2 regions of the Enterobacter cloacae complex sp. 385G4 genome follow, and region 1 is predicted to be linked to the other one. Evidence: predicted binding sites of a transcription regulator. Region 1 holds the regulator's gene; the other holds the start of a gene.

Region 1 (11,478 bases):
TGGCAGGCGCTGACCAACAAGGCCTATGCAAAATCCATTGCCGATCAGATCGACATCAACAAGGCTAAGCCGTCGAGCGAGATCCGCCCCGGCAAGCTGGCGCCGTATGAAAGCAACCAGACCACGCACTTCTCGGTGGTGGATAAAGACGGCAATGCGGTGGCGGTGACCTACACGCTCAACACTACCTTTGGTACCGGGATCGTAGCGGGCAACAGCGGCATTCTGCTGAACAACGAGATGGATGACTTCTCCGCCAAGCCGGGCGTGCCAAACGTCTACGGGCTGGTCGGCGGCGATGCGAATGCGGTGGGGCCGAAGAAGCGTCCGCTGTCGTCCATGTCGCCAACCATCGTGGTGAAAGACGGGAAAACCTGGCTGGTGACCGGCAGCCCTGGCGGGAGCCGCATCATAACTACCGTGCTGCAGATGGTGGTGAACAGCATCGACTTTGGGATGAACGTCGCCGAAGCGACAAGCTCCCCGCGTTTCCATCACCAGTGGCTGCCGGACGAGCTGCGCGTGGAAAAGGGCTTTAGCCCGGACACCATCAAGCTTCTGGAGCTGCGCGGACAGAAGGTTGCGGTGAAAGAGGCGATGGGCAGCACCCAGAGCATTATGGTGGGGCCGGACGGCGCGCTGTTTGGCGCGTCGGATCCGCGTTCGGTGGATGATTTGACGGCGGGGTATTGATTATTCCCCTCACTCTAACCCTCTCCCCATAGGGGAGAGGGGAGTGAGTCACTTCATTCTCGCCATGAAGTACGCGTCCACATATTCGCCGTTGCGCAGGGCGTAGCGCTTGCCGGTGCCTTCAATTTCGAACCCGTGCTTTTTGTACACCGCGATTGCCGGTTCGTTATCAACAAATACCGTTAACTCAATGCGATCGACGCGCAGCCAGTTGTCGCACATATCAATCATGGTTCGCATCAGCGCGCTGGCAACGCCCCGATTTTGCCATTGCGCACCCACACAAATGCCGAAATCGGCAACGTGGCTGCGGCGCGGGCGTTGTGCGACGGCAATGCACAGGTGCCCGGCGACGGTCCCGTCGATACAAGCCACCAGCTGTTTAATGCCGGGCTGATCGGTTAGCCGGTCATGCCACATCTGCTCTGAGGGATGAGGAACCTGTAGCGTGTTGTGGTACACCTCCGGCTGGGCGTGGATCTGACGAATGGCATCGTAATCTCTCGGTTCAGCGTGGCGTATCACTATCTCACTCATTCCTTGTTCCTCAGTCGGTTAAAAGACCCCTCCAACATCAATGACTTTAAAATTTGAGTCAACCGCTATTTTTTGCAAAAAGTATTGGACAAGTGCGAATGAGAATGATTATTATTGCTTTGCATTCAGGAGGACCCCTACGGGAACCTGAAAGCACGACATTGCTCACATTGCTTCCAGTATTACTTTAGCCAGCTTCTCGCTGGCTTTTTTTTTGTTATGGTTAGATTCAGTAACCTTCCAAAAGGACTGAGCCATGACACTACATTGCGCATTTATTGGATTTGGCAAAAGCACCACGCGTTACCACCTTCCGTATGTCCTCCACCGTAAAGACACCTGGCATGTGGCCCATATCTACCGCCGCCGCGCGAAGCCGGAAGAGCAATCCCCGCAGTACTCCCACATTCACTTCTCCAGCGATCTCGATGAAGTATTGAATGACCCGCAGGTAAAGCTGGTGGTTGTCTGCACCCATGCCGACAGCCATTTTGACTATGCGAAACGCGCGCTCGAAGCGGGCAAGAACGTGCTGGTGGAAAAGCCGTTCACCCCGACCATTGCCGAAGCAAAAGCGCTGTTTACGCTGGCGAAGAGCAAAGGGCTGACCGTCACACCGTATCAGAACCGTCGCTTTGACAGCTGTTTTCTGACGGCGAAAAAGGCGATTGAGAGCGGCAAGCTTGGCGACATTGTGGAAATCGAAAGCCACTTCGATTACTACCGCCCGGTGGCGGAAACCCAGCCCGGCCTGCCGCAGGACGGCTCGTTCTATGGTCTGGGCGTACACACCATGGACCAGATCATCTCCCTGTTTGGCCGCCCGGACCACGTGGCTTACGACATTCGCAGCCTGCGCAATAAAGCCAACCCGGACGATACCTTCGAGGCGCAGCTGTTCTACGGCGACCTTAAGGCTATCGTTAAAACCAGTCACCTGGTGAAAATCGACTACCCGAAATTTATCGTTCACGGTACCAAAGGTTCGTTCATTAAGTACGGCATTGACCAGCAGGAGACCAGCCTGAAGGCCAACATCATGCCAGGCGAACCGGGCTTTGCGGCGGACGATTCCGTGGGCGTGCTGGAGTATGTGAACGATGAGGGCGTAACGGTCAAAGAAGAGCTGAAACCGGAAACCGGCGACTATGGCCGCGTCTACGATGCACTGTATGAAACCCTCACCAGCGGCGCGCCGAATTACGTCAAGGAATCTGACGTTCTGACCAACCTTGAAATCCTTGAACGGGCCTTCGAGCAGGCTTCTCCTGCCACGGTAACCCTCGCGAAATAAGCAAAAACGGCTCCTCTGGGCTTGTTCATAATTTTTGAACAGAGGAGTCAATTTTCACCCTCTATGATCCCCGACCGTTTGAGTCCACACTTACTCCATCGAAACGAACTGAGGGTGAAAACAATGATCTACTTACGCAAAGCAAACGAACGCGGTCACGCAAATCATGGCTGGCTGGACTCATGGCATTCATTCTCGTTTGCCGACTACTACGACCCGAACTTCATGGGCTTCTCCGCGCTGCGCGTGATTAACGACGACGTAATTGATGCAGGCCAGGGCTTCGGTACCCACCCGCACAAAGACATGGAAATCCTGACCTACGTGCTGGAAGGGGCGGTTGAGCACCAGGACAGCATGGGCAACAAAGAGCAGGTGCCGGCGGGCGAGTTCCAGATTATGAGCGCGGGTACCGGGGTGCGTCACTCTGAGTACAACCCGAGCAAAACGGAAAAACTGCACCTGTATCAAATCTGGATCATTCCAGAAGAGACCGGCATCACGCCACGCTACGAGCAGCGCCGCTTCGACGCGAAACAGGGCAAACAGCTGGTGCTGTCCCCGGACGCGCGTGAAGGTTCCCTGAAAGTGCATCAGGATATGGAGTTGTACCGCTGGGCGTTGGCGAAAGACGAACAGTCCGTGCACCAGATTGCCGCCAACCGCCGCGTCTGGATCCAGGTGGTGAAAGGGGAAGTGTCTATCAACGGCACCAAAGCCACCACCGCCGATGGTCTGGCCGTCTGGGATGAGCAGGCGCTCTCCGTGCACGCCGACAGCGAAAGCGAAATCCTGCTGTTTGACCTGCCTCCGGTCTAAATAATTTCTCAACCTTCCCTTTAAACGGGGAAGGTTGAGCTTTGTCCGTGATAAACTGAGCAAATCTCTCACTTCAAGATTTCTCAGGACGATGAAAAAGAAACGCCCCGTACTTCAGGATGTCGCCGATCGCGTCGGTGTGACCAAAATGACGGTCAGCCGTTTTTTACGTAACCCGGAACAGGTTTCCGTGGCGTTGCGTGGCAAGATTGCCGCCGCCCTTGATGAACTGGGTTATATTCCCAACCGCGCACCCGATATTCTCTCCAATGCGACCAGCCGTGCGGTGGGCGTTCTGCTTCCTTCCCTGACCAACCAGGTTTTCGCTGAAGTTCTGCGCGGCATTGAAAGCGTTACCGATGCGTTTGGCTATCAGACCATGCTCGCCCACTACGGGTACAAGCCGGAACTGGAAGAGGAACGTCTTGAATCAATGCTTTCCTGGAACATTGACGGCCTGATTTTAACCGAACGTACCCACACTGCCCGCACGCTCAAAATGATTGAAGTCGCCGGTATTCCGGTGGTGGAACTCATGGACAGCCAGTCGCCATGCCTCGACATCGCCGTTGGGTTCGATAACTTTGAAGCGGCTCGTCAGATGACAGCGGCGATCATCGCCCGCGGTCATCGTCATATTGCCTATCTGGGTGCGCGTCTTGATGAACGTACTATCATCAAACAGAAGGGATACGAGCAGGCGATGCTCGACGCAAATTTAACCCCGTACAGCGTGATGGTTGAGCAGTCCTCATCTTACACCTCGGGTATTGAGCTGATGCGTCAGGCACGACGCGAGTATCCGCAACTGGACGGTATTTTCTGTACCAACGATGACCTTGCGGTCGGTGCAGCGTTCGAATGCCAGCGTCTGGGGTTGAAGATCCCTGAGGATATGGCGATTGCCGGCTTCCACGGCCACGATATTGGTCAGGTGATGGAGCCGCGTCTGGCGAGCGTTCTGACACCGCGTGAACGCATGGGCCGCATTGGCGCAGAACGCCTGCTGGCGCGCATTCGTGGAGAGACGGTTACCCCTAAAATGTTAGATTTAGGTTTCACCTTGTCACCGGGTGGATCTATTTGAACTGACAAATTTGAAGTAGCTCACACTTATTCACTTCGCGCACGTTTGGATATTGCTTCTCTTTTGCCCCGGCAGGACAATGTTACCGATAACTGTTACCCGTAACAATTGACTGAGGGACACCCTTTGAGCACGACTAATCACGATCACCACGTTTACGTCCTGATGGGCGTGTCCGGTAGCGGTAAATCTGCCGTGGCGAGCGAAGTGGCGCATCAACTTCAGGCTGCGTTTCTTGATGGTGACTTCCTCCATCCGCGCAGCAACATCATGAAAATGGCCTCCGGCGAACCGCTGAACGATGACGACCGCAAACCGTGGTTGCAGGCGCTGAATGACGCCGCGTTCGCGATGCAGCGCACCAACAAAGTTTCCCTGATCGTCTGCTCCGCGCTGAAAAAAAACTACCGCGACCTGCTGCGCGACGGCAATCCGAACCTCTCGTTCATCTACCTGAAAGGCGATTTCGGGGTGATTGAAAGCCGTCTGAAAGCGCGTAAAGGCCACTTCTTTAAAACCCAGATGCTGGTGACGCAGTTCGAAGCGCTTCAGGAGCCGGGTGAAGATGAAAAAGACGTCTTAGTGGTTGATATCGATCAGCCGCTGGAAGGTGTTGTAGCCAGCACCATCGAGGTCATTAACAAAAGGCAGTAAGTTTTGAGTACATTAACGCTAGTTTTGACAGCAGTGGGTTCGGTATTGCTGCTGCTGTTTTTAGTGATGAAGGCGCGTATGCACGCCTTCGTTGCTTTGATGGTGGTTTCTATTGGTGCAGGTCTCTTTTCCGGTATGCCGCTCGACAAGATCGCCGCGACGATGGAAAAAGGGATGGGAGGCACGCTGGGCTTCCTGGCGATTGTGGTCGCGCTGGGCGCGATGTTTGGCAAGATTCTGCATGAGACGGGCGCGGTCGACCAGATTGCCGTCAAAATGCTCAAATCCTTCGGGCACAGCCGCGCGCACTACGCGATTGGCCTGGCCGGTCTGATTTGCGCACTGCCGCTGTTCTTCGAAGTGGCGGTGGTGCTGCTCATCAGCGTCGCCTTCTCCATGGCGCGCCATACCGGCACTAACCTCGTGAAGCTGGTCATTCCGCTGTTTGCGGGCGTGGCGGCGGCTGCGGCGTTTCTGCTGCCAGGGCCGGCGCCGATGCTGCTGGCCTCCCAGATGCACGCCGATTTTGGCTGGATGATCCTGATTGGCCTGTGTGCGGCCATCCCGGGGATGATTATCGCCGGGCCGCTGTGGGGCAATTTCATCAGCCGCTACGTCGAGTTGCACATCCCGGACGACATCTCCGAGCCGCACCTGGGCGAAGGCAAAATGCCGTCATTCGGCTTTAGCCTTTCTTTGATCCTGCTCCCGCTGGTGCTGGTGGGTCTGAAAACCATTGCCGCGCGCTTTGTGCCGGTCGGTTCTACCGCGTACGAATGGTTTGAGTTCATCGGTCACCCGTTTACGGCGATTCTGGTGGCGTGTCTGGTGGCGATTTACGGCCTGGCGATGCGCCAGGGTATGCCGAAAGACCGCGTGATGGAGATCTGTGGTGCCGCGCTGCAGCCTGCGGGTATTATCCTGCTGGTGATCGGTGCCGGCGGCGTGTTCAAACAGGTGCTGGTGGATTCCGGCGTGGGCCCGGCTCTGGGTGAAGCACTGACCGGAATGGGCCTGCCGATTGCGGTAACCTGCTTCGTGCTGGCTGCGGCGGTGCGTATCATTCAGGGTTCCGCCACCGTGGCGTGCTTAACCGCCGTGGGTCTGGTGATGCCGGTGATTGAACAGCTCAACTACTCCGGTGCCCAGATGGCCGCGCTGTCTATCTGCATCGCGGGCGGGTCAATTGTGGTCTCTCACGTTAACGACGCTGGCTTCTGGCTGTTCGGCAAGTTTACTGGCGCCACCGAAGCGCAAACCCTGAAAACCTGGACGCTGATGGAAACCATCCTCGGCACCACCGGGGCCATTGTCGGGATGATTGCCTTTACGCTGCTGAGCTGAATGCGGTGATTTAACAAGGCTCAAAACTAAGGCCCGGTAGCGTTAGCGCTTACCGGGCCTTTTTTATTATCCAGGGCATCAGGCCGGGCCATAACCCGGCATTGTGTTACTCGCCCTGCGTGGCGCTCTCAATCGTCAAGCGCACATCCGAGGTAATCAGTTCAGCCAGCATCTGGTAAACCTTCAGCGTCTCTTCCGGCTCGGCATCGCCCGTATCGCTGATGAAGCCTTCGTCACGCAGCGTCAGCACCAGCGAGCTGAAGACCGCTTTGTCGAAGAATTCCGGGGCGTTAATGCCGTGCAGAACGGACAGGCGCTGCGCCAGCGTCCGGCTCTCTTTCTCCAGCGTGCCGCGGTTGATGGACGGGTTCGCGCTCAGCAGCCAGAACGTAATGGCGTAGCGCTGCAGCGTTTCGCGCGCACCGGCCGCCAGCAGTTGCAGGGTACGGGAGCGTGACGGATTGATGTGCAGCTCGTCGTTCGCAACGGTGATCAGCCCCTGACGGCGCAGCTCTTCCGTCAGTTTATCCAGCTCAACGGCCAGCTCTTCCTTGCTCCAGCGCAGGAATAGCTCCGCTTTAAGCATCGGGTAGAGCGTCTCAACGTGGCGCAACAGCTCCTGACGTGAAATACGGCGATGCTGGGTGATAATGGCCGCCATGAGCGACGGCAGCATTAGCATATGAGCGATGTTGTTGCGGTAGTACGTCATCAGTACGGCCTGCTCGCGCGGCAGAATGATGATATCGCCGATCGTATCTTTCTCGACTTCGAACTTATTCATCTGCAGCGCGTGATCGATAAGCTCGCTGGCGGTAGCAGAAGGGGCTGTCGAATCAACCGAGTACGGCACGTTGCGCATCATGTCCAGATAGCAGTCCAGCTGCTCCGTGAGCTGTTCACGGGTCAGGGAACGCTGACGTGAAGCAAGCAGCGCCGTACAGCACAGGTTCATCGCATTGGCCGCACCGGCGTTGTTAATGCGCACCATCAGCTCGGACGCGATACCGTTCACCGTTGGCGTCAGCCAGGCCGGACGCACCGCTTCGATAGGATCGATAGACTCGCGCCAATCCGGAACATGATGGTTCAGATACGTCATCAGCGGCATCGGCTCGCCAAAGTTTACGTAGCCCTGACCCAGGTTGCGTAACTTGCTCAGGCCGCGCAGCATCTGCGGCAGGCTCTCTTTCTCTTTGGTCGCGCCGCGCAGTTCTTTGGCGTACGTGCCCACTTCCATCACGTGCTCATAGCCAATGTAAATTGGCACAAGCGTGATTGGACGCGTACCGCCGCGCAGCATCGCCTGAATGGTCATCGACAGCGTGCCGGTCTTCGGATCGAGCAGACGACCGGTACGGGAGCGCCCGCCCTCCACGAAGTACTCTACGGAGTAGCCGCGGCTGAACAGCTCGCCGAGATACTCGCGGAACACGGTGGAGTAGAGCTTGTTGCCCTTGAAGGTACGACGAATAAAGAACGCACCCAGGCGGCGGAAAATCGGGCCTGCTGGCCAGAAGTTCAGGTTAATACCGGCGGCAATGTGCGGCGGTACCAGTCCCTGGTGATAGAGCACGTAGGAGAGAAGCAGGTAGTCCATGTGGCTGCGGTGGCAGGGGACATAGACAATCTCATGACCATCGTGCGCCAGCTGACGTACACGCTCAGCGTTATGCACGTTGATGCCCTGATACAGGCGGTTCCAGGTAAAGCCGAGAATACGATCGGACAGGCGAATCATCTCGTAGGAGAAGTTCGCGGCAATCTCTTCCATCAGCGCAATGGCATTCTGCTGGGCTTTCTCATGGGAAATTTTCTTGCTGCGCGCTTCGTCTTCAACGGCGCGGGCGATCGCTTTGGAGGCCAGCAGCTTGTTGAACAGGTCCTGACGCGCCGGAAGACGTGGCCCTACGGCCGCCAGGCGCTGACGGGCGAAGTGCATACGCGCCACGCGCGCCAGTTTTTGCGCGATGATCTTGTCAGTGCCGTGCTCGTCCGCCATTCGGCGAAGGGAGACGGAAGGGGAGAAGCGCACAAAGCTGTCGCGTCCCAGCCAGGAGACCGCGAAGAACTTCTGAATGCCGTTAAGCATGCGCAGCGGCGGGTTCTCTTCGCCTTTTTCGCGGCCCGGACGGCGACCAAACATCACCGATACCGGCACCATCTGCACATCCAGGTCAGGATTGCTGCGGTGCAGGTCGAGATAGTCGTGGAACAGCTTGATGGACTCTTCTTTCGGTGTGTAATAGGTAAACACGCGCGGCCCGCCGTGAATGAACACGTAGCGCGGCAGCAAAGTGCCGTCAACTTCCAGTGGTTCAAGCGGATCGGGTAAATCATGCGCCAGACACTGGGCACGGAGCGTTAGCAGGTCTGCCTTAGAGTTATAAGGCAAAACGTACATAATAGGGCGCGACGTATCGAGCCCCAGTTCCAGCGCGGGTTCTGCTGGGATAGACTTGCTTTTTACCAGTATGCTTAATGGTAAATTAAGTAATTTGTAGTAAATTCGTGGCCAGCCGGACATAAACGATGTAAAGCCTCTGGTTAATAATGCAATTGCGGCGCAAGGATAACAGAAAGCGCGCAAAATTTCTGTTGTTACCCGTCATACTTCAGGCGGCAGCGAAACGCGCTGCAGCTCCTGTTACTGACGCTCTTTTTTAAAAAAGGTTCTTTTAATGGCCAATAATACCACTGGGTTGACGCGTATCATCAAAGCCGCCGGCTATTCATGGAAAGGTTTCCGTGCCGCGTGGGTCAATGAAGCTGCTTTTCGCCAGGAAGGTGTCGCCGCTATCGTCGCGGTTATCATCGCCTGTTTCCTTGATGTAGATGCCATTACCCGCGTGCTTCTCATCGGTTCCGTACTTCTGGTGATGATAGTGGAAATTCTCAATAGCGCTATTGAGGCCGTGGTCGATCGAATCGGCTCTGATTTTCACGAGCTCTCTGGCCGCGCGAAAGATATGGGCTCCGCCGCTGTCCTGCTGGCGATTATCACCGCAGCCATTACCTGGGTCACGCTGCTTTGGTCACATTTCCGATGATGCTCGAGGAATAATTAAGTCCCTGGTTTTTTGTGCAGTTTTTGGTTCCAAAATCGCCTTTGACTGTATATACTCACAGCATAACTGTATATACACCCAGGGGGCGGAATGAAAGCATTAACGACCAGGCAGCAAGAGGTGTTTGATCTCATTCGGGATCATATCGGCCAGACGGGTATGCCACCCACGCGTGCGGAAATCGCGCAGCGTCTGGGTTTCCGTTCTCCGAATGCTGCCGAGGAACACCTGAAAGCGCTGGCGCGTAAGGGTGTGATTGAGATTGTGTCAGGCGCGTCGCGTGGTATCCGCCTGCTGGTGGAAGAAGAGACGGGCATTCCGCTGATAGGCCGCGTTGCCGCAGGTGAACCGCTGCTGGCACAACAGCATATTGAAGGTCACTACCAGGTCGATCCTGGTATGTTCAAGCCGAGCGCTGATTTTCTGCTGCGCGTTAGCGGGATGTCGATGAAAGACATCGGCATTCTTGATGGCGACCTTCTGGCCGTTCACAAAACGCAGGATGTGCGAAACGGCCAGGTGGTGGTTGCGCGCATTGATGACGAAGTGACCGTTAAGCGCCTGAAAAAACAGGGTAACACCGTTCAGCTGTTGCCCGAAAACAACGAGTTCACCCCGATTGTGGTCGACCTCCGCGAACAGAGCTTCTCTATTGAAGGTCTGGCTGTTGGCGTGATTCGTAACGGCGAATGGCTGTAATCTCTTCCTGACAGGCTACGCTTCCGCTGTAGCCTGCTTCATTTACCCTTCCCGGTATCTCTCATGTCACTGCTGACGGCATCTGATAAGGCATTGTGGCGTCTTGCCCTGCCGATGATTTTCTCCAATATCACCGTGCCCTTGCTGGGTCTGGTCGATACGGCCGTTATTGGTCATCTCGATTCCCCTGTTTATCTTGGCGGCGTGGCGATTGGCGCGACGGCAACCAGCTTCCTGTTTATGCTGCTGCTCTTTTTGCGTATGAGTACTACCGGGCTCACGGCACAGGCGTATGGTGCGAAAGATCCGTTACGTCTGGCGCGTGCGCTGGTGCAGCCGCTGATCCTGGCGCTTGGCGCGGGGGCGCTCATTGTTTTACTGCGCACGCCCCTGATAGACCTTGCGCTCCATGTCGTTGGTGGCAGCGAGGCGGTACTGGAGCAGGCGCGTCGCTTCCTGGAAATCCGCTGGCTCAGCGCGCCCGCTTCGCTGGCAAACCTGGTTCTGCTGGGGTGGTTACTGGGTGTGCAATACGCCCGTGCGCCAGTGATTTTGCTGGTCGTGGGAAACCTTCTCAACATTGTGCTCGATCTCTGGCTGGTGATGGGCCTGCATATGGACGTGCGCGGGGCGGCACTGGCGACGGCGATTGCCGAATACGGAACCTTACTCATTGGGCTGTGGATGGTCTGGCGCGTGCTGGCCCTGCGCGGGATATCCCTCGTAATGCTGAAAACCGCATGGCGCGGCAATATCCGTAAACTGCTGGCGCTCAACCGTGACATCATGCTGCGCTCGCTTCTGCTACAACTCTGTTTTGGCGCATTGACGGTTTTTGGTGCCCGTCTTGGGCCTGAGATCGTCGCGGTGAATGCGGTCCTGATGACATTGCTGACGTTTACCGCCTACGCGCTGGACGGCTTCGCCTACGCCGTTGAGGCGCATTCCGGGCAGGCGTACGGCGCGCGGGAAAGTGGCCAGCTTAGGGATGTCTGGCGGGCAGCCTGTCGACAAGCGGGACTGGTCGCGCTGACGTTTGCACTGATTTATGCCTGTTTTGGCCGTCACATTATTGCATTACTCACTTCGATCCCGGCTTTACGCGAACTGGCGGACCACTACATCGTCTGGCAGGTGATCTTGCCGGTGGGGGGAGTGTGGTGTTATCTGCTGGACGGCATGTTTATCGGTGCGACGCGCGGAGCGGAAATGCGCAACAGTATGGCGGTTGCGGCGGCGGGGTTTGGTTTGACGCTGCTGACGCTTCCGTGGCTGGGTAATCA
Region 2 (11,478 bases), on a different contig from region 1:
AATACCGTTCCTCGCTGGCGATGCCGCTGCTGCAGCTTGAGCCCTGGCTTCAGCGCGCGGGAATAGAAGTCTCGGTTGAGGAGCTTCTTAAATATATCGACCCTAATGCGGCCATGACCATCGTCACAGGCCTGCTGACGCAGCTTTCCAATGCCATGACCTCCATTTTCCTGCTGTTTTTAACGGTGGTGTTCATGCTGCTGGAGGTGCCACAGCTGCCCGCAAAGTTACAGCAAATCATGGTTCGTCCGGTTGAAGGAATGGGCGCTATTCAGCGCGCGCTGGACAGCGTTTCACGCTATCTGGTACTGAAAACCGTCATCAGCCTGGTCACCGGGGTGGTGGTCTGGGGAATGCTGGTGGCGCTGGACGTCCGCTTTGCGTTCGTCTGGGGGTTACTGGCATTTGCGCTCAATTACATTCCTAATATCGGCTCCGTGCTGGCGGCAATCCCCCCTATTCTTCAGGTGCTGGTGTTCAGCGGATTTTATGATGCGCTGATTCTGCTGGCCGGCTATCTGGCGATTAACCTGGTATTCGGGAATATTCTTGAACCGCGAATGATGGGGCGTGGGCTGGGGCTTTCGACGCTGGTCGTCTTTTTGTCCCTGATTTTCTGGGGCTGGCTGCTCGGTCCCGTAGGCATGCTGCTCTCCGTTCCGCTGACCATCATCGTGAAGATTGGTCTGGAACAGACGGCGGGCGGGCAAAGCATCGCCGTGCTGCTGAGCGATATGAGCCATCAATAGCCGTCATTCCGCCATCGACATGAGGGGCTTGTTTGCCCTTCCTCCTTCACGGTAAGCCCTGAGCGCCCTCTGCCAGTCCGTCAGAGGGTACACCGTTCCGGGGCTGTACGCACTGGCGCGCATCCGGGGCCAGATTTGATCGAACTCCGCGCGCCACGCCTCTGCGCTGAGCCCATCCAGATAGTTACGAATATGGAACCACGCTACGCGCGGCAGGGGCCGCTGCTGGCGGAAGGTCTGCCCGGAGAGCAGCCCGTAGCAGACAAATATGCCCTGCTCCGGCAGCACGCTCAGGATCGCTTCCGCCAGCGCCCCGCCGGTTGCATCGTAAACGACGTCGGCACGCGCGGCAACGGAGAGGATCCGCTGCATGTCATGCTGTGCGACAGGAACGATCCCCATCGCCGCCAGCCGTTCGGCGTGAACGGGCGAACGATGAATACCGTACACCGCCTCTGCCCCCGCCAGACGCGCCCACTGCCCGAGCAGAATAGCGCAATCCGAACCGGCGGCCGTGAGCAGCACCCGCTTTCCCCGCGGTGGATAGTGGCTCAACATCATCTGCGCCGCCAGCGGGTTGATATAGGCCCGCGCGGCCAGGCGTGAGTCGACATCATCCGGCACGGGGATCGCATACTCTGCCGGGCAATCCGCATAGCGCTGCCAGGTGCCCTGCCCGCGCAGCGGCAGAACGCGTTTACCCGGCAGATGCGCAAAAGACGCGGGCGCCTGAATGACAACGCCGACGCCTTCATAGCCCGCGACGGCGGGCAGCGGGGTTCTGTGGCGGTAAGCGCCGGTAATGGGAATGAGATCGGATGCGTTCACCGGCGCATACAGCATTTGCACGCGGAGGTGTCCCGGCGCAAGCGCGCCCGGCAGCGCGGTTTCAGGTTGCAGAACAGATTCTGGCTCGCCAAAACGGCGATACCAGAGGGCCAGATTTTCCATTACGATCTCACGGCTGACGGCGGAATACTTAATCGCGCCAGCCCATTGCCGGTGCGACATGTTTGAGAATGGACTCAATCACGTGCGCATTGTAATCCACACCGAGCTGGTTCGGTACGGTCAGTAATAACGTATCAGCCTCGGCAATCGCCTCGTCCTTCTTCAGCTGTTCAATCAGCCTGTCAGGCTCCGCGGCATAGCTGCGCCCGAAGATCGCGCGCGTTTTTTCATCAAGATACCCCACGCTATCACTGTCGTTGCGGCTGGCACCGAAGTACATCCGGTCGCGGTCGTCCATCAGGGCAAAAATACTGCGGCTGACCGAGACGCGCGGCTCGCGCGCATGCCCTGCCTCTTTCCAGGCCTGACGATAGGCGCGGATCTGTTTTGCCTGCTGAATATGGAACGGCTCACCGGTTTCATCGTCTTTCAGGGTTGAGCTTTGCAGGTTCATGCCGAGCTTAGCGGCCCATACCGCCGTCGCATTTGAACCGGCGCCCCACCAGATACGCTCCCGCAGCCCTTCAGAATACGGTTCCAGGCGCAGCAGCCCAGGCGGATTGGGGAACATCGGCTGTGGATTCGGTTTTGCAAACCCTTCGCCGCGCAGCACCTCAAGCAGCACCTCGGTATGACGGCGCGCCATGTCCGCTTCGTTTTCCCCTTCCTGCGGGACATAGCCGAAATGACGCCAGCCATCAATGACCTGCTCCGGGGAGCCGCGGCTGATGCCAAGCTGCAAACGGCCGCCGGAGATCAGATCTGCCGCGCCCGCATCCTCGGCCATATACATCGGGTTTTCATAGCGCATATCAATCACGCCCGTACCGATTTCAATGGTTTTCGTTTTCGCGCCTATTGCCGCCAGAAGAGGGAACGGCGAGCTAAGCTGACGAGCGAAGTGGTGCACGCGGAAATAGGCGCCGTCTGCGCCCAGCTCTTCAGCGGCCACGGCCAGGTCGATGGACTGCAGCAGCGTGTCTGCCGCCGAGCGCGTGCCGGACTGCGGAGAAGGCGTCCAGTGACCAAACGATAAAAACCCGATCTTTTTCATAACCCTGTGTCCTGATAATGCGTTGCGTTCTGTCCACTTTACGCATTACCCGGTAAGAATAAATGCCGTTTATTTAACGGAAAGCATCAAATAAATTGACGGAATAGAGGGGTTCGTCATTCCGCTCCATAATGGATATAATATCCCCCACTTTTTTATGGCAGGTAAAACCGGCAATGGCTCTGATCCCTAAAAACTACGCGCGACTGGAAAGCGGCTATCGCGAGAAAGCATTAAAAATCTATCCCTGGGTCTGCGGACGCTGCTCGCGGGAGTTCGTCTATTCCAACCTGCGTGAATTGACGGTTCACCATATCGATCATGACCATACTAACAACCCGGAAGATGGCAGCAACTGGGAGCTGTTGTGCCTGTTTTGCCACGATCACGAGCATTCGAAATACACCGAAGCGGATCAGTACGGCACCACCGTGGTCGCAGGTGAAGACGCGCAAAAAGACGTGGGTGTCGCCACGTTTAACCCGTTTGCCGATTTAAAAGCGATGATGGATAAGAAGAAGTAATCTTTCACCGCCTGTACCTGCCGGATTGGCGGCTCAGGGGCGCACGCCCGGTTGGTGCGCCATGCCATGAACCGGCCGCTTTCACACCAGACTCTCCAGCCATTCGGTAAATACCCGCACCTTGCGGGAGAGATGACGGTGTGGGTAGAGCAGTGACAGCTTGCGGTCCGGCGAGCGATAGTCCGGCAGGACTTCAACCAGAAGACCGCGGTCAAGGTAAGGCTGGAGAAAAAGATTCATCCCCTGCATTAACCCCAGCCCGGCAAGGCCTGCCGCGATGTAGGCCTCGGAGTTATCCACGACAAGCTTACCGGGCAGGGTAATCTCCGCGATGCCTTCCGGCGTGGTAAACGTCCACGGATGAATTTGTCTGCTGCTGTTATTAATCCAGTTGATGGCCTGATGCTGGCGTAAATCCTCCAGCGTTTCTGGCGTACCATTTTTTGCCAGCCAGGCCGGGCTGGCGCAGGTCGTGATTTTGATGTTCCCAATTTTACGCGCGATATACTCGCCGTCCTCCAGCTCCCCCACCCGCAGCACGCAGTCCAGGCCATCGCGCAGCATATCCCGACGGCGATCCGAGCTGCTCAGAATAATGTCGATCTCAGGATGCTGACGATAAAAATCGGGCAGATTGGGGATGACTCGCAGCGTGGCAAAAGAGACAGGCATATCCACACGCAGCTGACCGTGTATTGCCCGGTCCGTACCAAACGACTCCAGTAATTCGTCCGCCTGCGCCAGCAGGGGTTTACTCCGGCGATAAAACGCTTCCCCATCCGGCGTCAGGCTAATCCGTCGCGTTGTGCGCTGCAGTAGCCGCGTGCCGCTGTGTTGCTCCAGAAACTGTAATGCTTTGGTGACTGCCGGGCGATGGATCTGCAGATTCTCCGCCGCCTGGGTAAGGCTGCCTGACTCGACAATTTCAATAAAAATTCGAATAGATTCAAAAAGGTTTATTTGCATATGGGATGTCTTGCCGCGAACGGGAGAAAATGATTGTTATTGATTTTATAACAGTGATGAATTTTTCTGGCTATTTTTCCTAACAATCTTACTCTCTACACTCTCCCTCATTCAAACGTAAGGGAGAGTCTGCTATGAAAAATAACCGTATTTGTCAGATCCTGGGGATCGAAAAGCCCGTTATTCAGGGACCGTTATCCTGGCTTACTGATGCCCGTTTAGTGGCCGCGGTCAGCAATGCCGGAGGACTCGGCGTGCTGGGCCCCAACGCCGGTTTAACCGCCGATACCGCGGTCTCCACGCCGGAAGAGACCGCTAAAAAAATGCGGGAAGAAATTCGGAAAACCAAACGGCTGACCGAAAAACCGTTTGGCGTGAACCTGATCCCCACAGCCGTTAATGACCTCTGGACTGGGCCTATTCTTCAGGTGGTGAAAGAGGAAGGCGTCAGGGCCGTGGTGTATACGGGCTATGGGGAAGGCAGCATTATTCCGGCGCTCTTCAGCGAGCTAAAAGAGGCGGGTATCGCCATTATCTACCGCGACATCAATCCCACCCCGGAAAACACACGCCTCGCGGAAGACCTGGGCGCAGACATTATCGTCGCCACCGGTTTTGACGAGGGCGGAACGTTACCCGCCACGGTGCTTGGCACCTTTTCCATCGTGCCGCTGATTGCCGATGCCGTGAAGCACATCCCGGTGATGGCCGCGGGCGGCATTACCGACCGTCGCACCGCCAGAGCGGCGCATGCATTGGGTGCGGAAGGCGTGTTTGCCGGTTCGGTGTTTATCAGTACCGAAGAAAGCCGCGTGCCGCAGGGGGTCAAAGAGAAAATTGTTGCCGCCAACGGCCTGGACCTGCTGCTTTTTCGCACCGTCCCCCACTACTATCGTTCTCTCCCCGGCAAGCTGGCGGAAAAACTGGCGGCGATGGATAAAGCTGGCGCAAGCAATGAAGCGCTGGGCAAGGCGATGGGAGGATTGCGGGGCCTGCGCCTGGGCATGCTGGAAAATAACACCGATGAAGGTTATATCGCGCTCGGCACGGGGATTGGGAATATCCGCAGCGTGAGAAGCGTGGCTGAGGTTGTCGATGCGTTAACTGTTGAGTAAACCCTTAACTCTGATGCTATGGACGCTGCACAGGAGCGGCGTCCGTAAACCGTCTTCGGCTCTTTGTCACACATAGCCGCCTTTCATCTCGCCACCGGTAAATCCGCGTACCGCGTCGTATAGGCCGGTGACAGCATCTCGCGCTTCATCGCCCAGGCTTTCTCAATCCCCTGCCCGGCAAACCATATTTTCCCTTTGCCGGAATGATTTAAGCTATCGATGGTTTCCATCAGCGCCGCGCTGTTGGCGCTCGGGCGGTTATCGTCAAACAAATTCAGCTGGGCAACGCCGCTGCTGAAAAAGTCTGCCAGCATCACCCCCGCTTTCATATAGCGATATCCGTCAAGCCAGATACGCCCCAGCGCCTCAGTGGCGGCACGGATGATATCGCGCGAATCATTGGTGGGCGTCATCAGGGTGACGCAAGCCTGATTGCCGTAATAAATTTCGTTGTCCGCGTGTGGGCTGGTGCGCACAAACACGCTGATAAAGCGGCAATACTGATGCTCGCCACGCAGTTTTTCCGCAGCACGTTCTGCATAGGCGCAAATGGCCTGATGCATCTCCTCGTACTGCGTAATACGGTGTCCAAACGAACGACTACAGATAATTTGCTGCTTCGTGGGAGTAAACTCCTCCAGATCGAGGCAGGGCTCACCTCGAAGCTCGCGCGCCGTACGCTCCATTACCACGTTAAAATGTTTGCGGATGACCCAGGATGACGCTTCCGCCAGCTCCAGCGCCGTGGTTATCCCCATCGTGTTAAGCTTTTTCGTGATGCGTCGTCCTACGCCCCACACCTCCTCCACCGGAACCTTTGCCAGCAGCTTACGCTGTCGTCCACGATCCGAGAGATCGACCACGCCACCGGTGGCTGACCACCGCTTCGCCGCATAGTTGGCCAGCTTCGCCAGCGTTTTAGTCGGCGCAATCCCGACGCCCACACTTAAGCCTGTGTTTTTAAAGACCTGCGTACGCATCTGATGACCAAATGCTTCCAGCGAGATGCAGTTGCTGACACCCGAAACGTTCACAAATGCTTCATCGATGGAGTAGATCTCAATGGCCGGCGCGAGATCGGTCAGCGTCTGCATCACCCGGCTGCTGAGATCGGCATACAGCGCATAGTTGGAGCTAAAGACGTAAACCCGCGACGGATACCCCTTCTCTTTGAATTTAAAATAGGGCTCCCCCATTTTTATGCCGAACTGCTTTGCCTCCCGCGACAGCGAAATAATACAGCCGTCGTTATTGGACACCACCACGATGGGCTTACCCACCAGATCGGGGCGAAACACCCTCTCGCAGGAGGCATAGAAGCTATTCACATCAACCAGCGCGAACATGTTTATGCGTTTTGAGCGTATGAGTGACGACACCGAAGATTTGCAGCTCCTCTTCGGACTGAAAGGCGATCGGCTGATAGCGGGCATTACGCGGCAGCAACCGCAGAACCGGGCGGGTCTGTAGCTCTTTCACCGTAAATTCGCCGCCGACCGACGCCACAACAATGTCCCCGTGCTCGGCATTTAACGAGCGGTCTACCACCAGCAGATCGCCGTCGCTAATCCCTGCGCCGATCATGGAGTCCCCGCTCACTTTGATAAAGTAGGTCGCACTGGGGTGCCTGACCGCCAGCCGGTTAAGATCGAGACGATCCTCCACATAATCCTGCGCAGGGCTTGGAAAGCCACAGGCAACACGCTCAAGATATAAAGGTAATTCAATAAGTTGCTTTGGATGATAAGAAAAGAGAGTGTCCATAAATGCCTTTCCCGCCAGATACTGTATATAAACACAGTATTACGGATTACGGCACAGGATCAAGGTCATTTCCGACAAAGACCGCAAACGCGTTGAAGTTTGAGCGGAATTAATTTAGCAACCTCTCCTGCTGGCGATCGCAGACGGGCCAACCAAAAGTCATAAAAAAGTCACTAACCAACACTTTAAAATCACTTCATGTGAAAAAAGATCATTAAATCACTATAGAAACACTATTAATTGACTTAAACATCAGAATAACGCATATTTTAGGGCACGAATTATCAAGATTTTTGGAGAACGTTTTCTATGCCAGCCCGTGACTATCCCGACAAGCGAGTTGCCCGCGGTTCAGCAAAGGAGGCCGATCTCAGGATGTTGAGCGCCCGCATTGAGCCTGACCTGATGGAATACATCAGAATCACCGCCTTTGAGACGCGAAAAAGCAAGCAGGAAATTGTGGCAGAAGCGTTAGCGCTTCACAGACAAAAAAGTCAATGCGGAGTCTGAGCAGGCAAAGCCTGGAAGTGTCCTTCCGGCTTTGCCCATGCTGTGATTAACCCATCAACGCATTCAGTTTTTCAAGTGCTTCAGGCGGCAATTGCACCTCTCCCGCCGCGAGGTTTTGCCGCAGATGCGCCACGGATGACGTGCCGGGGATCAGCAGAATGTTCGGCGACCGTTGCAGTAGCCATGCCAGCGCAACCTGCATCGCCGTTGCGCCCAGGGAATCCGCGACGGCCTGCAGGCCGGTGGACTGCAGTGGCGTGAAGCCTCCCAACGGGAAGAACGGCACATACGCAATCCCCTGCCGCGCCAGTAAATCTACCAGCGCATCGTCGCCGCGGTTCACAATGTTGTACATGTTCTGCACGCAGACGACCTGCACCATCTTCCGCGCTTCCGCCACCTGCGTGGCCGTGACGTTGCTCAGGCCAATGTGGCGTACCAGCCCCTGCTGCTGTAATTCTGCGAGGGTGGAAAGCGGTTCAGCAATCGATCCTTCTGCCGGGCCGTGTGCGCTAAACATGATCCGCAGGTTCACCACGTCCAGCACATCCAGCTTCAGGTTGCGCAGGTTGTCATGCACCGCCTGGGTCAGCTCCTGCGCGGAAAAGGCCGGCAGCCAGGCCCCTTTGTCATCGCGACGGGCACCGATCTTGGTGACGAGGGTGAGATCGTCCCGGTAAGGATGAAGCGCCTCGCGGATCAGCTGGTTCGTCACATGCGGGCCGTAAAAATCGCTGGTATCGATATGATTCACACCCGCCGCCACGGCTTCGCGCAGCACGTCCAGCGCGGCCTGTTTATCCTTCGGCGGGCCAAATACGCCCGGCCCGGCAAGCTGCATTGCCCCGTAGCCCAGTCGTTTCACCGTTCGCGTTCCGAGCGCGTACGTCCCGCTTTTATCAATGCTGCTCATGTTAACCTTCCTCATAAAATGATCCGGATTTACAACAGGTTCCTGACCGAAGCCCTAAGTTAAGCGCGAGTTAAATTAAAGTTTAAATTCTATACGACGATAGTATGGGTGTACCTCTGCATCTTTTCTAACGGACGACCGCTATGCTGAAAAATCTGCACGTGATTACCGGAATTATCTTTGCCCTCACCATATTCTGTCTGCTGCAAGTTGTCACGGGAGGGTTGTTCTACTCTGCCGTCAGCAACGATCGCCATAACTTCCAGAACTCCGGCGTGCTGAATGCCCAGCAGGAAAGCCTGAGCGACAGCGTGAACACGCTGGTGAAAACGCGCGTTACCGTCACCCGCGTGGCAATCCGCTACCTGAAGAACCAGCGCGACCCGGCATCCCTTGCCGCGATCAACAAACTGCTCGGCACCGCAGGCGACTCGCTGGCTAAAGCTGAAGCCTATAACAAAGAATGGCAGAAAATGCCGCAGGTTAACGGCCAGAATGCGGCGTTAACCGACGAGATGCAGAAGTCATGGAATCAGATGCACGAGGTGATGCGTTTGTCGATTGAGTATCTGCGTGCCGACAACTACCAGGCCTATGGCGATCTGGACGCTCAGCAGGCCCAGGACGACATGGAAGCGGTCTATAACCGCTGGCGCGCCGAGAACAACACGCTGCTGAAGGCGGCAACCGAAGAGAACCAAAGCAGCTTCACGCAGATGCAGTGGACGCTGGCAGCCATTTTCCTGGCCGTTATCGCCGTGCTGGTGGTGATCTGGCAGGGTTTACAGCACCTGCTGTTAAAACCGCTCAACGCCATCATGAACCATATTCGCGCCATTGCGGGAGGCGATCTGACGCAGGATATCACCCTCTCTGGCCGCAATGAGATGGGTCAACTGGCGGCTGGCCTGCACGAGATGCAGCAGTCGCTGGTGACGACCGTCAGCGCCGTACGCGGCAGCACCGACTCCATCTACACCGGCGCGGGTGAAATTGCCGCAGGGAGCAATGATCTCTCCGCCCGCACCGAAGAGCAGGCCTCCTCGCTCGAAGAGACAGCCGCCAGCATGGAAGAGCTGACCGCAACGGTTAAACAGAACTCCGATAACGCCCGTCAGGCGACGCTGCTGGCGAAGAATGCCTCTGAAACAGCGGCTCGCGGCGGCCACGTCGTGGATAACGTGGTGCGCACCATGAACGAAATTGCCGACAGTTCGCAGCAAATCGCTCATATTACCGGCGTGATTGACAGCATTGCGTTCCAGACCAACATTCTGGCGCTTAACGCCGCGGTGGAAGCCGCGCGCGCAGGCGAGCAAGGCCGCGGGTTTGCGGTTGTCGCCGGTGAAGTTCGTACGCTGGCCAGCCGCAGCGCGCAGGCGGCGAAAGAGATCAAAGGGCTTATTGAGAACTCAGTCAGCCGGGTGAACACCGGTTCTGAGCAGGTCAGCGAAGCGGGCGCGACTATGAAGGAGATTGTCGCCGCCGTCACCCGCGTCACCGATATCATGGGCGAGATTTCGTCCGCATCGGATGAGCAGAGCCGCGGAATTGAGCAGGTGAGCCTGGCCGTGTCGCAGATGGACAGCGTGACGCAGCAAAACGCCGCGCTGGTGCAGCAGTCCGCCACGGCGGCAGCGGCGCTGGAAGATCAGTCCGAACAGCTGCGTCAGGCCGTGGCCGCGTTTCGTCTGAACGGTAAAGCAAACGCCACCGCCCCACGCCCGGCCAACGTTAAAACGCCGCAGCTGCTGCGTCCGGCAACGGCTAACGCCACCCCCGACAGTAACTGGGAAACCTTCTAAGCCTCAGGCGGGCGAAGATATCGCCCGCTAACGGCTGCGCTTGGCGTGCCGTTCCCAGTTCTCCTGCTTCGCGTCGTCGGATTTTCGCAGGGAAACATAGCAAGCCCCGCTGCCGCCATGATGCGGCAGCGCCACGCAGAACGCCTGCACTTCCTCGAACTCGGTTAACCAGCGTGCCAGATAGCTACGCACCACATTAGGATGCGAATTTTGCTCGCGCCCTTTCCCGTGGATGATGATGAGGTTACGTAATCCGTCACGACTGGCCTGGCGAATAAAGGAATACAGCATCTGGCGGCAGCGTTCAGCGGGCTGACGCAACAGATTTAAGCTGGCCTGTCGGGAGTATTTACCCGAACGCAGCTTATCAATAACGCCCTGCTGGACGCCTTCGCGCTGGAACGCCAGCGGCTCGTCAAGCGGCAATAGCTCAAGGAAACCCAGGGTCAGAAAGTTGTCGAGCTGTTCGGTATCGATGTCCTGGCGAGCCCGGGTATTACGGCTTTGCTGCCAGTGGATATCGGTGCAGCGTTTCAGGGGCTGGACATCCTCCATGGCGTCAAGAAAAAGGGATTTGTCGTCAGGGTTCATGGAAATCCTCCGGCTACATCTGGGCTTGTACTATACCTGCGCCAGACAGGTGTCTCAATAACCCTTAGAAGATGAGGCACGAGATAAATATTAACCCGATGAATATATATAGTCATTATAAAATGTACTTAAACCTGACTTAACTAAAACCCCAGCAACGGTAAAATAGGTGATTTGCGTTAAATTTTTGTAAAATCAGTCATTCACCTTCCTTTCATTTTTCGGGAAAGGTGTTATAACTAAATTTACCTGCCTCATGGATATAATACCCAGGACTTGCGAAAGGACGCACTGCTGTGTGTACTATAGGGTCTGTCTGATGTCGGGCAGACTCTGTTTTTTTATTATGCGACATTCATCCTGAAACTATTTTCCTCGCCTCCCTTCTGAATTGCGTAATTAATGATTCGGCAAGCGGAGTTTGACGAGAATCCCGGCGCTGAATTAAATAATATGCGGCTTTTGGAAGCGACTCGGCAACCGGCAGAATGACCAGACGGTGCGCCAGCAGCGGGTCACAGCCTAACTCCTGCGGA

Evidence for each region. Region 1 encodes LexA, which represses DNA repair genes until DNA is damaged. Its sites were predicted from a motif close to TNCTGTATGTACATACAGNA; they were not measured.
Region 2: the regulator LexA is predicted to act here: its motif matches at 7,143-7,162, upstream of umuD (translesion error-prone DNA polymerase V autoproteolytic subunit).

Annotation. Positions count from the first base shown of each region.
Region 1 is NZ_JBXWDD010000009.1:65,293-76,770, reverse strand. It holds gene ggt (gamma-glutamyltransferase) at 1-693, shown strand, start outside; gene yhhY (N-acetyltransferase) at 742-1,230, opposite strand; gene AC2FAJ_RS19470 (oxidoreductase) at 1,487-2,524, shown strand; gene AC2FAJ_RS19465 (pirin family protein) at 2,648-3,343, shown strand; gene gntR (gluconate operon transcriptional repressor GntR) at 3,435-4,430, shown strand; gene gntK (gluconokinase) at 4,557-5,084, shown strand; gene gntU (gluconate transporter) at 5,088-6,428, shown strand; gene plsB (glycerol-3-phosphate 1-O-acyltransferase PlsB) at 6,535-8,955, opposite strand; gene AC2FAJ_RS19440 (diacylglycerol kinase) at 9,110-9,478, shown strand; gene lexA (transcriptional repressor LexA) at 9,587-10,195, shown strand; gene dinF (MATE family efflux transporter DinF) at 10,259-11,478, shown strand, end outside.
Region 2 is NZ_JBXWDD010000001.1:361,556-373,033, reverse strand. It holds gene AC2FAJ_RS01975 (AI-2E family transporter) at 1-749, shown strand, start outside; gene AC2FAJ_RS01970 (zinc-dependent alcohol dehydrogenase family protein) at 753-1,700, opposite strand; gene AC2FAJ_RS01965 (LLM class flavin-dependent oxidoreductase) at 1,729-2,754, opposite strand; gene yajD (HNH nuclease YajD) at 2,931-3,278, shown strand; gene AC2FAJ_RS01955 (LysR family transcriptional regulator) at 3,360-4,244, opposite strand; gene AC2FAJ_RS01950 (NAD(P)H-dependent flavin oxidoreductase) at 4,379-5,359, shown strand; gene umuC (translesion error-prone DNA polymerase V subunit UmuC) at 5,443-6,705, opposite strand; gene umuD (translesion error-prone DNA polymerase V autoproteolytic subunit) at 6,689-7,123, opposite strand; gene AC2FAJ_RS01935 (hypothetical protein) at 7,433-7,633, shown strand; gene AC2FAJ_RS01930 (aldo/keto reductase family oxidoreductase) at 7,680-8,546, opposite strand; gene tcp (methyl-accepting chemotaxis citrate transducer) at 8,690-10,351, shown strand; gene smrA (DNA endonuclease SmrA) at 10,379-10,942, opposite strand; gene AC2FAJ_RS01915 (LysR family transcriptional regulator) at 11,298-11,478, opposite strand, start outside.